Promicromonospora sp. Populi: one gene and its partner. The protein of the gene in region 2 interacts with the protein of the main gene of each other region in a pairwise test. Links are inferred from orthologs where the notes say so. Each region holds a gene or a part of one and is shown on either strand. Other genes may lie near its edges.

Region 1 (6,619 bases), 4.6 Mb from region 2 along the record:
TGATGCGGTCGGCCACGGGGTCGGCGAGGCGTTCCTTGAGCGCGTCGAGCGCATCGCCGAACCGGCCGCCGGCGCGGTAGTCGTGGGCGAAGCGGCCGAACGGCTCGCGCAGCTCGGCCGGGCCACGCTGCCCCAGCTGGGCCACGGCCTCGGGCAGGGACAGCCCGGCCCGCACCCCGGAGGCGAGGTGGTCCACGGCCTCGGGCCACACCTCGCGCAATGCCCTACGGCGACTCCGGGCCCGCGCGCGCACGAGCAGCACGGGACCGGGCGTCGCCAGCGCGGCAAAGCAGGCGGCGATGGCGGGCGAGCGGGTCAGGGCGAGTGCCAGGAGCAGGGTCACGAGGCCGAGCACCGCGCAGGCGCCGACGAGCATCGCCGGCGTGATGGAGGGCGCACCGGCCTGGGTCAACAGGTCCCGGGTGCGCAGCTGCCAGGTGACCCGGCCGGTGGGGCGCGGTGTCGGGGTCCAGAACGACCACCAGATGCAGAACACGCCTGCGCCGAGGAGCAGACCCACCACGACGCCCATCAGCGCACCGCCCAGGGCCCGGCGCCCGCCCGTGGCCCGGCGCCAGCCCGGGGCCCGGCGCCGGCCCCGGCGGTGGTGCCGGCCCGGGTGACGGCCGCCGCCCAGGGCCCGGGACGGCCGCCCTGCGGTACCGCGTGGTGGTCGGCGAGCAGCGCTCCGACGTCGAACCCAGCGCGCTCGAACCGGTCCTCGCCGGGCGGCATCCCGTCGCCGCGGCGCAGGTCGCCGTCGGCGTCCCGGTCGAAGAGCCCCGCCGTCTCGATGCGACCCTCCTCGACCCGGCCGGTCACCGCGACGATCTCGCGTACCTGGCGCCGGACCACGCCATCCCCCGAGCGGCTCAGGCCGAGGTGCACCACGACGTCCACCGCGGAGGCCACGGTGGGGATGACGAACCGGTCGGTCACGTTCTCCCCCGCGAGCAGCGGGAGCGTGGTCATCTTGGCGACCGCCTCGCGCGCCGTGTTGGCGTGCAGCGTGCACATCCCGGGGACGCCGCTGTTCAGGGCGATGAGCAGGTCGAACGCCTCGGCCTCGCGCACCTCGCCGATCACCAGACGGTCCGGGCGCATCCGCAGGGCCTCCTTGACCAGGCGCCGCAGCGGCACCTCACCCGTGCCCTCGAGGTTCGCCGGGCGGGTCTGCAGCGCCACGTGGTCACGGACCGGGAGGCGCAGCTCCCAGACCTCCTCGGCCGAGATGACCCGCTCGGTCCCCGGGATCGACCCGGCCAGGGCGTTCAGCATCGTCGTCTTGCCGGCCTGCGTCTGGCCGGATACCAGCACGTTCAGCCCGGCCCGCACCGCGGCGTCGAGGAAGGTCGCGGCCTGGGTGGTCAGCGACCCGAGCCGCACCATGTCCCCCAGCGAGCGAGCCCGCACCACGTGCTTGCGGATGTTCACGGCCCAGCTGCTGCGCGTGATGTCGGGGATGACCACGTGGAGGCGTTCCCCACCGGGCAGGCGGGCGTCGACGAACGGGCTCGATAGGTCCAACCGCCTCCCGGAGGTCTTGAGCATCCGCTCCACGAGGTCCCGCACCTGCTCCGCGGTCAGGACAGTGCTGGTCAGCTCGGCCACCCCGCGCCGCGCGACGTAGACGTGGGTCGGGGCGTTGAGCCAGACCTCCTCGATCTCCGGGTCGTCGAGGTAGGGCTGCAGCGGGCCGAACCCGCCGACGGCGTCGGTCACGACCTGGGCCACGGCCTCGGCGTCGGCGAGCGGCGGCACGGCCCCCACGCTCGCCCGCGTCGTGTAGTCGCCGACCGCATCGGTGACGAGCTCCGACAGCCCGGCCCGGTCACCGATCGGGTCGAGCCCCCTGCGCCGCACCAGCTCGCGCACTTCCTCCACCAAGATCGCGACACCGTCGTGATCGGACATGCTCTGCCCCCCGGCTTCGCCCCGCGCCCCCTTCCCGAGGGCCCTCAGCGAGATTAAGCGTTCGGCCGCGCCCGTGCAGGAGAGCCTGTGGATAACGTCAGACCGCTCGATGAGGTAGATAGTCTCGGGGCCATGAACGCTCAGAACTCAGCTGGCCGTGGCCGGGACCGCTGGCAGGACACCGCGAGCGCCGCAGGCCTGCTGGCCGACGACGGCAGCGTCGCCGTCACGATCTTCGCCGAGATGTCGGCGCTGGCGGTGCGCACGGGCGCGATCAACCTCGGCCAGGGGTTCCCCGACGTCGACGGGCCCGAGTACGTCAAGCGGGCCGCGATCCGGGCCATCGAGGAGGGCCGCAACCAGTACGCGCCCGGTGACGGGGTGCCGGAGCTGCGCCGCGCCGTCGCGGAGCACCAGAAGCGGCACTACGGGCTGGATGTCGATCCCGACACCGAGGTGCTGGTGACCACGGGCGCGACCGAGGCCCTGACGGCCTCCGTGCTGGCCCTGACCCGCGCGGGCGACGAGGTGCTCACGCTGGAGCCGTTCTACGACTCGCACGCCGCCGCGATCGGCATGTCGGGCGCCACGCACGTCACCGCCCCCCTGGTCCCTGGGCCGGACGGTTTCCGGCTCGACGTCGACGCGCTCCGCGCTGCGGCCTCGCCGCGCCTGCGGATGATCCTGCTGAACTCGCCGCACAACCCGACCGGGACGGTGCTCACGCAGGACGAGCTGGCGGCGGTCGCCGCCGTGGCCCAGGAGCACGACGCGATAGTCGTGACCGACGAGGTCTACGAGCACCTGACGTTCGGCGCGGAGCACATCCCGCTCGCGACGCTGCCGGGCATGGCGGAGCGGACGCTGACCATCTCGTCGTCGGGCAAGACGTTCTCCTTTACCGGCTGGAAGGTGGGCTGGGTGCACGGGCAGGCCCACCTGGTCACGGCGGTGCGCGCGATCAAGCAGTACCTCACCTACACGTCGGGTGCGCCGTTCCAGCCCGCCATCGCGGAGGCGCTGGCCGACGACGACACCCCGCGCGACCTGGCCGCCTCCCTCGCCGACCGGCGCGACCTCCTGTGCGCGGGCCTGGAGGCGGCCGGCTTCACGGTCACGCGGCCGGCCGGCACGTATTTCGTGATGGCCGACGCCTCGGGCCTCCTGGGCCGGCTCGGCCTGCGCGACGGCGTCGAGCTGTGCCGGCGCCTGCCCGAGCTCGCCGGCGTGGTTGCGATCCCGGCGGCGGCGTTCTGCCGTCCCGGTTCCCCGACGGCGCAGGCGCTGGCGTCGCACGTGCGGTTCACCTTCGTGAAGAAGACCGAGGTGCTACGCGAGGCGGCGACCCGCCTGGCCGGCCTGGGGATCCCGCCGAGCTAGCGGCGTCCGGGACGGCCCGTCTCAGCCTGCCAGCAGCGACACGGCCACGGCGAGCATGATCAGCGCGATCAGGCCGTCGAGCACCCGCCACGCGCCGGGCCGCTTCAGCACGGGCGCCAGGAGCCGGGCGCCGTACGCGAGACCGGCGAACCACGCGGCGCTGGAGATCATCGCCCCGGCGGTGAACCACCACTGCTCGTCGCCGTAGGCGGCGGCGACCGAGCCCTGCAGCACCACCGTGTCGAGGTACACGTGCGGGTTCAGCCAGGTGAGCGCCAGCGTGGTGAGCACAACGGGCTTGAGGCGCCGGCCCGGGCTGTCGCCCAGGGCTCCGTCGTCGGCGGCCGCGAGCGCCGTGTCGCCCTTCACGGCGCGCCACGCGGCCATGGCCCCGTATCCGAGCACAACGGCGGCGCCCAGCCAGCGCACGACCACCACGGCGTCGGGCCACCGCTCGACCAGGGGCCCGAACCCGGCTGCGCCCGCCGCGTAGAGCGCGATGTCGGACACGGCGCAGATCGCCGCCACGATCCCCACGTGCTCGCGGCGCAGCCCTTGGCGCAGCACGAACGCGTTCTGGGCGCCGATGGCGACGATGAGCGAGAGACCGAATCCGAGTCCGGCGATCAGGGTGAGCATGGCCATCACGCTAGGCAGCCCGCGGCCTGAAGACCAGTTCATGTTTCTCAGGGTGCCTAAGCAGAACTGAAGATAGGTCAGAATTGGGGGATGCGATGGGACTCCCGCCAGCTCGAAGCACTCGCCGCCGTGGTCGCCGAGGGCTCGTTCGACGCCGCAGCCCAGGCGCTGCACGTGACACCGTCCGCCGTGAGCCAGCGCATCCGTGCGCTGGAGAGCGCCGCGGGAAGCGTGCTCGTGCGCCGGTCGCGGCCGGTCGGCGCCACGGCGTCGGGCCAGGCACTCCTGCGCCTCGCCCGGCAGACCGAGCTCCTGGGCGCGGAAGTCGCCGCGGAGCTCGGCACCGAGGACGCGGGCAGCGGCTTCGTCACGGTGCCCCTGGCGGTCAGCGCGGACTCCCTGGCCACCTGGGTGCTGCCCGCCCTCGCCCAGGTCGATGGGGTCACGTTCGACCTGCACCGCGCCGACGACAGCCGCACCGCCGACCTGCTCCGCGAGGGCGTGGTGATGGCGGCGGTCACCTCGCAGACCGCTCAGGTGCAGGGCTGCCGAAGCATTCCGCTCGGGATCATGCGGTACCGCCCGGCATGCACGCGCGCCTTCGCGGAGCGCTGGTTCCCCCAGGGCCCGACGCCGGACACGCTCGCCGTGGCGCCCGTCGTCGTCTTCGACCGGACCGACGACCTGCAGGACGCCTACCTGCGCGACCGCGCGCCGCGCGCGCGACCACCGCGGCACCACGTGCCGAGCACCGTCGAGTACGAGGAGACCATCCGCCTCGGCCTGGGCTGGGGGATGCTGCTGGACCGCCCGTCCATCGGCGGGCTCCTGTCCACGGCCGGTGGTGGCATCACGCTGCTGGAGCCCGACGCGATCGTCGACGTGCCGCTGCACCTCCAGCAGTGGAAGCTGCGGTCGGCAGTGCTCGACCGGGTCACGACGGCGCTGAGAAAAGAAGCAACGCGCGAGCTGCTTCCGGCGTGAAATCTGGACGTACCCCCATCATTAACCTTGTTTCCGGCCTACCGCACTTCCGAATCATGAACCGGACATCCGCTGTCCGAGTTCCTACCGTTCAGTCATGCTTTCCGCCCTTGCTGGCATGGCCCTCGGTCTGTCGCTCATCGTCGCAGTCGGGGCGCAGAACATCTTTGTCCTCCGCCAGGGGCTGCGCCGGGAGCACGTGGGCCTCGTCGCCGGCATCTGCGCCGTCAGCGACCTCGTGCTCATCTCGGCGGGGGTCGGCGGCCTGGGCTCCCTGATCCAGAGCGCGCCGCACGTGATCGAGGTCGCGCGCTGGGTGGGCGCCGTCGTGGTGCTGGTCTACGGCGGCCTGGCGGCGCGGCGCGCGTGGAAGGGCCAGCACGTCGTCATGGGGCGGCACAGCATGACCACCCGGACCGTGGGTACCGCTGTCGCCACGACGCTGGCCCTGACCTGGCTGAACCCCCACGTCTACCTCGACACCGTGGTGCTCGTGGGCGGGCTCGCCGCCACGCACGGCGACAACCGCTGGTGGTTCGGGCTCGGCGCCTGCATCGCCAGCACTGCCTGGTTCGTCGCGCTCGGCTACGGCGCGCGCTACCTCGCGCCACTGCTGGAGCGGCCCGGAGCGTGGCGCGTGCTGGACAGCGTCGTCGCGGTGACGATGCTGGTCGTCGCGGCGTCGCTGATCCTCAACGGCTAAGGGTCAGGCGCAGACGCCCTCCAGGAGTACCTCCGGGCTCGGGCTGGGGGTCGGCTCCGCCGGCTCCTCAGTACCTCCGTCGTCAGTGCCGGTCTCCTCGCCGGTGCCTGCCGTCTCGCCCGTATCCGCCGGGTCCCCCGTGTCCGCGGGGGGATCCTCGCCGCCGGTCTCGCCCGCGGCATCTTCCCCGCCGCTCGCGCTCGGCGAGGCGGAGGGCTCCTCGTCGGGCAGCACCACACTGTCCGACGGGGTGTCCGCGGCGAGGCGCGCGAAGATCTCACTGGCCTCCGGCAGGTAGCCCAAGCCACCCACACCACCCTCGGTGGTGTCGTACACCGGGACCTCCGTCATGATGATGTTGCGCTGCTCGATCTCTCGCAGCGACCACGCGAGACCAGCGACACTGGCCGGGTTGGCGATGGCGGGGTCGGCGCTCAGGGAGCCGAGCGCGGCGTTGATCAGGCGGAAGGTCTTGGTCGGGTCGGCGAGCGTCTCGGCCGACAGGATCTGCCGCAGCAGCGCGTTGATGAACGCCTGCTGCCGCGCGATGCGCGTCAGGTCGCTGCCCATCTCGAGCCCCATGCCGGTGCCCTTGCGGACGCGGAGGAACTGGATGGCGGTATTGCCGTCGAGGATGTTCTCGCCCGCCGGCAGGTCGATGCGCGCCGATGCAGGGTTACCGTGCAGCGCCTCGGGCAGGCACATCCGCACGCCGCCGATCGCGTCCACCACCTCGATCACGCCGTTCATCTTGACGACGGCGTGGTTGGAGACGGTGACGCCCGTCAGGGCGTTGACGGTGTTGATCGTGCAGGCGGCGGCATACATGAGATCCGTGCCGCCACTCCCGACGCTGAACGAAGCGTTGAACTTGTCCCGGTGGGGCGCAGACTGGCTACCGTCCGGTAGCTGACAGGACGGGATGTCCACGAAGGCGTCTCGCGGCAACGAGACGATCTCGATCCACTGCCGGTCCGCCGAGATGTGCACCAGCATCGT
Region 2 (7,830 bases):
GTTTACGTCAATTGACTCTCGCCGTGCGGTGACACGGCGGTAGTGCTGCGCCAGGTGAGGCCCTTTCCCGGATCAACGGGAAAGGGCCTCACTGCTTTGCGCTCCGCGCCATTATCGGCTTTTGATGCACATTCCGGCGAGCTTCGGGACGGCGCGGGCCTGGCACCCGCCCGCGGCATGGGACACTTTCGTTGATGTCTACTCCCGCTGAACCCTCCGCCGTGGCCGGCGACACGGAGCCCGCAGCCACGCCCCCGTCGTCGGGCAGCCGTGTGCTCATCGTCTGGACCGTCGCGCTCGCGGCCGTCGTCCTGGCCGCCGACCAGCTGACCAAGTGGTGGGCCGAGTCCGCCCTGGTCGAGAACGCCCAGACGATCCCGCTCGTAGGTGACCTGCTCGGGCTGCGCCTGATCTACAACCCGGGTGCCGCGCTGTCGATCGCCTCGGGCATGACCTGGCTCCTGACCATCGTCGTGGTCGTCGTTGTGGTGTTCATCATCCGGGCGATCGGCCGCATCGGGTCGCGGGGCTGGGCGGTCGCGCTCGGCCTGCTGCTCGGCGGCGCCGTCGGTAACCTGATCGACCGCCTGGCACGGGAGCCCGGGTTCGCCCGCGGCCACGTCGTGGACTTCATCGACTACGCGGGCTTCTTCGTCGGCAACGTGGCCGACATCGCCGTCGTCGCTGCCGCCGTGCTCATCGCGCTGCTGTCGCTGCGGGGGATCGGCCTCGACGGCAAGCGGCACACGGACGCTGAGCCTGATTCCGAGCCGGATGACCAACCGGATGCTGCGAAGGGCGACCCTGCCTGATGGCGCTGCGGACGCTGCCCGTCCCTGACGGGCTCGCGGGCGACCGGGTCGACGCCGCCCTGGCCCGCATGCTCGGCCTCTCGCGGACCCGTGCGGCGGAGCTCGCGGAGGCGGGCGCCGTGAGCCTCGACGGGCGCCAGGTGGGCAAGTCCGACCGTGTGGTGCCTGGCGGCTGGCTCGAGGTGGACCTCCCGGAGGAGCGCCCCGCCGTCGAGGTGGTGGCGGAGCCCGTGCCGGGCATGGGCATCGTGTACGACGACGACGACCTCGTGGTGATCGACAAGCCGGTCGGTGTAGCCGCGCACCCGTCGCCGGGCTGGACCGGTCCCACGGTCGTGGGGGCACTGGTCGCGGCGGGGTATCGCGTCTCCACGTCGGGCGCGGCGGAGCGGCAGGGCATCGTGCACCGGCTCGACGTCGGGACGTCCGGCCTGATGGTGGTCGCCAAGTCGGAGCTCGCCTATACGGGCCTCAAGCGCGCCTTCAAGGAGCGCACCGTCGACAAGATCTATCACGCGCTCGCGCAGGGCCACCCGGACCCGACGTCGGGCACCATCAACGCGCCCATCGGACGGCACCCCAGCTCGGACTGGAAGTTCGCGGTGACCGCGGACGGCAAACCGTCGGTGACGCACTACGAGACCCTTGAGATGCTGTCGGCGGCGTCGCTGATGGAGGTGCACCTGGAGACCGGTCGCACCCATCAGATCCGGGTGCACTTCGCGGCGCTGCGCCACCCGCTCGTCGGCGACCTGACCTATGGCGCGGACCCCGTGCTGGCCTCCAAGGTGGGGCTGACGCGGCAGTGGTTGCATGCCCACCGGCTCGGTTTTGAGCATCCGGTCACGGGGCGGCGGGTCGAGGTGGAGTCGGCGTATCCGGCCGATCTGGAGGCTGCGCTCGAGGTCGTGCGGGGCGCGTACAGGTGATGTGAGGTTCCGCTCGGCGTTCCTCCGAGCCGGGTGTCGGTGGGTCGATCTAGACTCGCCGCATGCCCTCCGCTGCCGCTGAGAAGTCCGCCGACTTCGTCCACCTCCACGTCCACACCGAGTACTCCATGCTGGACGGTGCGGCGCGGATCGGGGACCTGTTCGAGGAGGTCAACCGGCTCGGGCAGAAGGCGATCGCGACCACCGACCACGGCTACATCTTCGGTGCGTTCGACTTCTGGTCCAAGGCGAAGGCGGCCGGGGTCAAGCCGATCATCGGCGTCGAGGCGTACATCACGCCGGGCACGAGCCGGTTCGACCAGAAGCGCGTCCGGTTCGGCCAGCAGGGCCAGGAGGCGGACGACGTCTCGGCGCGCGGTGCCTACACCCACATGACGCTGCTGGCCCGCAACAACGAGGGCATGCACAACCTGTTCCGGGCGAGCTCGCTGGCCTCCCTCGAGGGGCAGATGGGCAAGTGGCCGCGCATGGACCGCGACCTGCTGGAGCGGTACAGCGCGGGGATGACGGCGACCTCGGGCTGCCCGTCGAGCGAGATCCAGACGCGGCTCCGGCTGGGCCAGTGGGACGAGGCGGTCCGGACCGCCGGCGAGCTGCAGGACATCTACGGCAAGGAGCACTTCTTCGTCGAGCTGATGGACCACGGGCTGGAGATCGAGACCCGGGTGACCAAGCAGCTTCTCGAGCTGAGCAAGACGATCGGCGCGCGGCTGGTCGCCACCAACGACCTGCACTACGTCCGCGAGGAGGACTCGGCCAGCCAGGAGGCCCTGCTCGCGATCAACTCGGGCTCCACGCTGGACGACCCGAACCGGTTCAAGTTCGACGGCACCGGCTACTACGTGAAGTCGGCCGCCGAGATGCGGAAGATCTTCAAGGAGCTGCCCGAGGCCTGCGACAACACCCTGCTCATCGCCGAGCAGTGCGACGTCTCGTTCGACACCTCGGCCAACTACATGCCGCGCTTCCCCGTCCCGGCGGGGGAGGACGAGACGAGCTGGTTCATCAAGGAGGTCGAGAAAGGCCTCCACTACCGGTACCCCGGCGGCATCCCGGCCGACGTTCGCGAGCGGGCCGACTACGAGGTCGGGGTCATCGTCCAGATGGGCTTCCCCGGTTACTTCCTCGTGGTCGCCGACTTCATCAACTGGGCCAAGGACAACGGGATCCGCGTCGGGCCGGGCCGTGGCTCCGGTGCCGGCTCCATGGCCGCATACGCGATGCGGATCACGGACCTCGACCCCATCCCGCACGGCCTGATCTTCGAACGGTTCCTCAACCCGGACCGGGTGTCCATGCCCGACTTCGACATCGACTTCGACGAGCGTCGGCGCGGGGAAGTCATCCGGTACGTCACGGAGAAGTACGGCGAGGACCGGGTCGCGCAGATCGTCACCTACGGGACCATCAAGGCCAAGCAGGCGCTGAAGGACTCCGCCCGCCTGCTCGGCATGCCGTACGCCATGGGGGAGAAGCTCACCAAGGCGATGCCGCCCGCGATCATGGGCAAGGACATCTCCCTGGGCGGCATCTTCGACCCCACTGACAAGCGGTACTCGGAGGCCGGCGAGTTCCGCCAGGTGCACGACACCGACCCCGAGGCGCAGCGCGTGGTCGAGCTCGCCCGGGGCATCGAGGGCCTGAAGCGGCAGTGGGGTGTGCACGCCGCCGGCGTCATCATGTCGAGCGACCCGCTGATCGACATCATCCCGATCATGCGCCGCCCGCAGGACGGCGCGGTCATCACGCAGTTCGACTACCCGACGTCCGAGGGCCTCGGCCTGATCAAGATGGACTTCCTCGGCCTGCGCAACCTCACGATCCTCGACGACGCGCTCGAGAACATCGTGAACAACGGCAAGCCGCCGCTCGACATCGAGGCGCTCGAGCTGACGGACACCGCCACGTACGAGCTCCTCGCGCGCGGCGACACGCTGGGTGTGTTCCAGCTCGACGGCGGACCCATGCGCTCGCTCCTGCGGCTCATGAAGCCCGACAACTTCGAGGACATCTCCGCCGTCCTCGCCCTGTACCGCCCGGGTCCGATGGGCGTGAACTCGCACACGAACTACGCCCTGCGCAAGAACAAGCAGCAGGAGATCACGCCGATCCACCAGCAGCTCGAAGAGCCGCTCGGGGAGATCCTGGACGGCACCTACGGCCTGATCGTCTACCAGGAGCAGGTGATGGCGGTCGCGCAGAAGGTCGCCGGCTACACGCTCGGCGAGGCCGACCTGCTGCGTCGGGCCATGGGCAAGAAGAAGCGCTCCGAGCTGGAGAAGCAGCAGGAGAAGTTCTTCGGCGGCATGACGGAGCGCGGCTTCTCGAAGGAGGCCCAGCAGACGCTGTGGAACGTCCTCGAGTCGTTCGCCGACTACGCCTTCAACAAGGCGCACACCGCCGCCTACGGGCTGGTGTCCTACTGGACCGGCTACCTCAAGGCGCACTACCGCACCGAGTACATGGCCGCGCTGCTGACGAGCGTCAAGGACGACAAGGACAAGTCGGCCCTGTACCTCAACGAGTGCCGTCGTATGGGCATCACGGTGCTCCCGCCGGACGTCAACGAGTCGCTGGCGAACTTCGCTGCCGTCGGCAAGGACATCCGGTTCGGCCTCACGGCGATCCGGAACGTCGGCGCCAACGTGGTGGTCGCGATCATCGCCGCCCGGGAGGAGAAGGGCGCGTTCACGTCCTTCCAGGACTTCCTCGACAAGGTGCCCGCCGTGGTCTGCAACAAGCGCACCATCGAGTCCCTGATCAAGGCCGGTGCGTTCGACTCGCTGGGGCACACTCGGCGCTCGCTGCTGGTCGTCCACGAGCAGGCGGTGGACTCCGTGATCAGCGTGAAGCGCAAGGAGGCCGAGGGGCAGTTCGACCTGTTCGCCGACTTCGGTGGTGCGGACGAGGACGAGGCGGGCATGGGCTTCTCCGTGGACATCCCGGACCTGCCCGACTGGGAGAAGAAGCAGAAGCTCCAGTTCGAGCGCGAGATGCTCGGCCTGTACGTGAGCGACCACCCGCTGTCCGGCCTGGAGCACGTGCTGCAGCGGGCCGCCGACACGTCGATAGCCGCCCTGATGGCTGACGAGTCCCGCCCCGACGGCTCGACGGTGGCCGTGGCCGGCCTGCTCACCTCGGTGCAGCGCAAGATGAGCAAGAACGGCAACCCGTGGGCGGCCGTGACGGTCGAGGACCTGGAGGGCGCCGTCGAGGTCATGTTCTTCGGTGAGACCTACCTCGCGTACTCGACGATGCTCGCCGAGGACCAGGTGGTGGTGCTGCGGGGCAGGGTGCGGCGCCGCGACGACACCATGCAGCTGCAGGCCATGGAGGTGGCCCTGCCGGACATCACGGTGGGCTCCGACTCCCCGCTGGCCGTGACCGTGCCGCACACCCGGGCGATCGAGGCGACCATGGTGCGCCTGCGGGAGGTGCTGGCCACGCACCCAGGGTCGGCGGAGGTCCACGTCGCTGTGGCCGAGCCCGGCAAGCGGACGGTGGTGAGGGCCGCGGACAGCCTGCGCGTGGAGAAGTCGCCGGCGCTGTTCGGCGACCTCAAGGCGCTCCTGGGGCAGGGCTGCCTGTCGTGACCGAGGTTGGAGGTGCTGGGTCCGGGCCGGCGGCCGAGACCGATCGCTACCGGGAGGGCGACCATGAGCGCTTCTCCCTCGTGCCGGCCGCGTACCTGTTCCTCCGGCGCGAGGGCCAGGTGCTGCTCCAGCTACGGCAGGGCACCGGCTATCGCGACGGGTACTGGGCCTGCGCGGCCGCCGGTCACGTCGAGGAGGGCGAGTCGGTGCTCGACGCTGCGGTGCGCGAGGCCCACGAGGAGCTCGGCGTGGTCGTGGCACGTGACGACATCCGGCCGCTGACGGTCCTGCACCGCGGCGAACCGGGCGGGCCCGCCGTCGAGCAGCGTGTCGACTTCATGTTCGAGGTCACCCGCTGGACGGGGACGCCGTCGATCCAGGAGCCCGAGAAGGCCGCCGACCTGGCCTGGTTCCCGTTCGTCGCGCTCCCGGAACCGCTGGTGCCGCACGAGGCGGCAGTGCTGCGCGCGATGCACGACGGCGGGCGCCACGGCACCGAGATGCCGCGCGTCCTGACGTTCGGGTTCTGACCCTCGAACGCGCTGGCCCCTCGGGCGCGCCCACCGCGACCAGGCTGGCCCCGCCATGGCCCGCCCCCAACACGACAGCGGCGCCAACACGACAGCGGCGCCGCCCCACTCGGGAGCGGCGCCGCTGTTGTCAGGCGGTCAGTGCGTCACAGGTTCTTGCACTGGCCGAGCTCCCTCCCGCGGGTCGTGTTGGGCGACCCGTTGTTGGTGGGCGCCGGGTCGTTGCTGAGGCAGGTGAGCACCCCGGTGATCCGGTTGCCCCCGATCACCGGACCCTCCGACCGGGTCACGGTGACCGGTCCGGTGATCTGGTTGCCGGCGCAGTCCGCCGCCGGGTCACCGATCGTGACCCCCGAGCTCCGGTTCACGGTCAGAGTGCCGGTGATGCGTGTGTCGCACACCCGGACCTCTGTCGCGTCGGTTGCCCGGACCAGGGCCGTGATCCGCGAGTCGGTCACGCGTAGCCCCGCGCCGTCGGACACGGTGACCTGGCCCACCACGGTGGCGCCGTCGATGCACGTGGTGCCTTCATCGACGGTGATCCGGCCGTTCTGCCGGCCGGTCAGCACCTCGTCACACGGGGCCAGGCCCGTCACGGCGACGTCGGCCGACGTGACCGCGGGCGCGTCGAACGGGTCATCCGTGACGTGCTCGGCGGAGTTGGTGTACGTGCCGGTGATGGCATCCGGATCCACCGTGACCTCGTACGACAGCTCGGCCGGCTCGAAGCTCGGGGGCACGTAGTCGAGGCAGATGCTGCCGCCCTCGGTCAGGGTGAGTGACGGGTCGCCCGCGTTCACGACGGCGGTGCCGGCCGTGCCCACGAGGTTTTCGATCCCGACGGTGGCCACCTCCGGCAGCGCCCCGAGGTCGCCGTACTCGAACGTGATCTCCGGCCGGTTGTCGGCCACCGAGTTGTAGACCCAGGCCTGGAACGTGCCTACGGAGTTGGACAGGTCGGTCGGGTCACCGCCGAAGACGAACGGGTCGTCCCACTGGATCACCGCCACCTGGCCGCCAGAGGTGGCCAGCCGCACGCCGCGGTTGTTCGCCAGCGAAAGCTCCAGGTCGGACCAGAGCGGGGCGATGACGCCGTTCGGCACCTCCACGTTGGGCACCTCCTGCGGGGTCCACGGCTCGCCGGCGTAGCCACCGGCGATGGTGATCAGACCGTCGTCGGACACGGTGAGGTTCGGCGACTGGTCCGCGTAGTGCGGGAACGGGCCGATGTTCGCGAACGCGTTGATGGCGGCACTGTCGCCATCGAGCGGGCTGAAGCCGATACCGACCGAACCCAGGTCGAGGAACCCGGCCCAGGCCGCGCACTGCGGATCATCCGCAGGCGTAGACGCCTCGTAGGCGCCTACCGCGCCCACCTGCGTGGGCATGTCGACCTCCCACGTGATGGTCTGCCCGTCGACGACGCCGCCGGCGGTCACCGAGGCCGGGTCGATGGTGAGCCCGTCGGGCACCGTGTCGGTGACGGTGTAGGTGCGGTCCTCCGGGGTCACGTTGGGTGCGACGGTGATGTCGTACCCGATCGTGTCGCCGATGGCGGCCGACTCAACGGATGCCGTCTTGGTCACGTCGTCGGCGACGCGCGACAGGCGGACCGGGATCTCGCCGATGTCGCCCGGGGTGTCCGGCGAGCTGCCGAGCACCGCGGTGCCGAAGTACAGGTCACCCGCGGCGGCGTCGGGCAGGTCCCAGTGCACCCGCACGTCGTACGGGTCGCCCACCGGCACCTCGCCATCCGGCCCGGCTACACCGGCATTGCCGGAGTCCGAGGAGGGGACGACGGCGGTAGCGAGCGTGTGCGCGTCCGGCTGGTTGGCGCTCCCGCCCCAGTTCTGGACCACCACCCACCAGGTCCCGGCCTCCGGGTCGGGAATGTCGCAGGACTCGGCCGCGGACGACGTCGCCGACGCGCAGACCTCCGTCGCGG

Evidence for each region.
Region 1: the proteins of dnaE (region 2) and AB1046_RS22555 interact in binary tests that used the Escherichia coli proteins (3 or more experiments, as listed by UniProt). The link is inferred for Promicromonospora sp. Populi from one-to-one orthologs.

What each region holds. Positions count from the first base shown.
Region 1 is NZ_CP163528.1:4,974,268-4,980,886, reverse strand. Bases 1,234-4,170 are described here. They hold AB1046_RS22555 (pyridoxal phosphate-dependent aminotransferase), read left to right. Parts: upstream 1,234-2,046; coding sequence 2,047-3,294; downstream 3,295-4,170. Other genes in these bases: AB1046_RS22545 (LysR family transcriptional regulator ArgP), read left to right, coding at 4,024-4,170; AB1046_RS22550 (LysE/ArgO family amino acid transporter), read right to left, coding at 3,316-3,933; AB1046_RS22560 (CpaF family protein), read right to left, coding at 1,234-1,914. Also shown: AB1046_RS22565 (type II secretion system F family protein), read right to left, coding at 1-532; more of AB1046_RS22560, read right to left, coding at 532-1,233; more of AB1046_RS22545, read left to right, coding at 4,171-4,917; AB1046_RS22540 (LysE/ArgO family amino acid transporter), read left to right, coding at 5,015-5,620; AB1046_RS22535 (LCP family protein), read right to left, coding at 5,624-6,619. UniProt on the Escherichia coli protein: Shows aminotransferase activity with methionine and histidine as substrates, and to a lesser extent also with phenylalanine.
Region 2 is NZ_CP163528.1:374,950-382,779, forward strand. Bases 1,408-5,555 are described here. They hold dnaE (DNA polymerase III subunit alpha), read left to right. Parts: upstream 1,408-1,803; coding sequence 1,804-5,355; downstream 5,356-5,555. Other genes in these bases: AB1046_RS01630 (RluA family pseudouridine synthase), read left to right, coding at 1,408-1,741; AB1046_RS01640 (NUDIX domain-containing protein), read left to right, coding at 5,352-5,555. Also shown: AB1046_RS01625 (signal peptidase II), read left to right, coding at 195-812; more of AB1046_RS01630, read left to right, coding at 812-1,407; more of AB1046_RS01640, read left to right, coding at 5,556-5,885; AB1046_RS01645 (S8 family serine peptidase), read right to left, coding at 6,032-7,830. UniProt on the Escherichia coli protein: DNA polymerase III is a complex, multichain enzyme responsible for most of the replicative synthesis in bacteria. This DNA polymerase also exhibits 3' to 5' exonuclease activity. The alpha chain is the DNA polymerase catalytic subunit.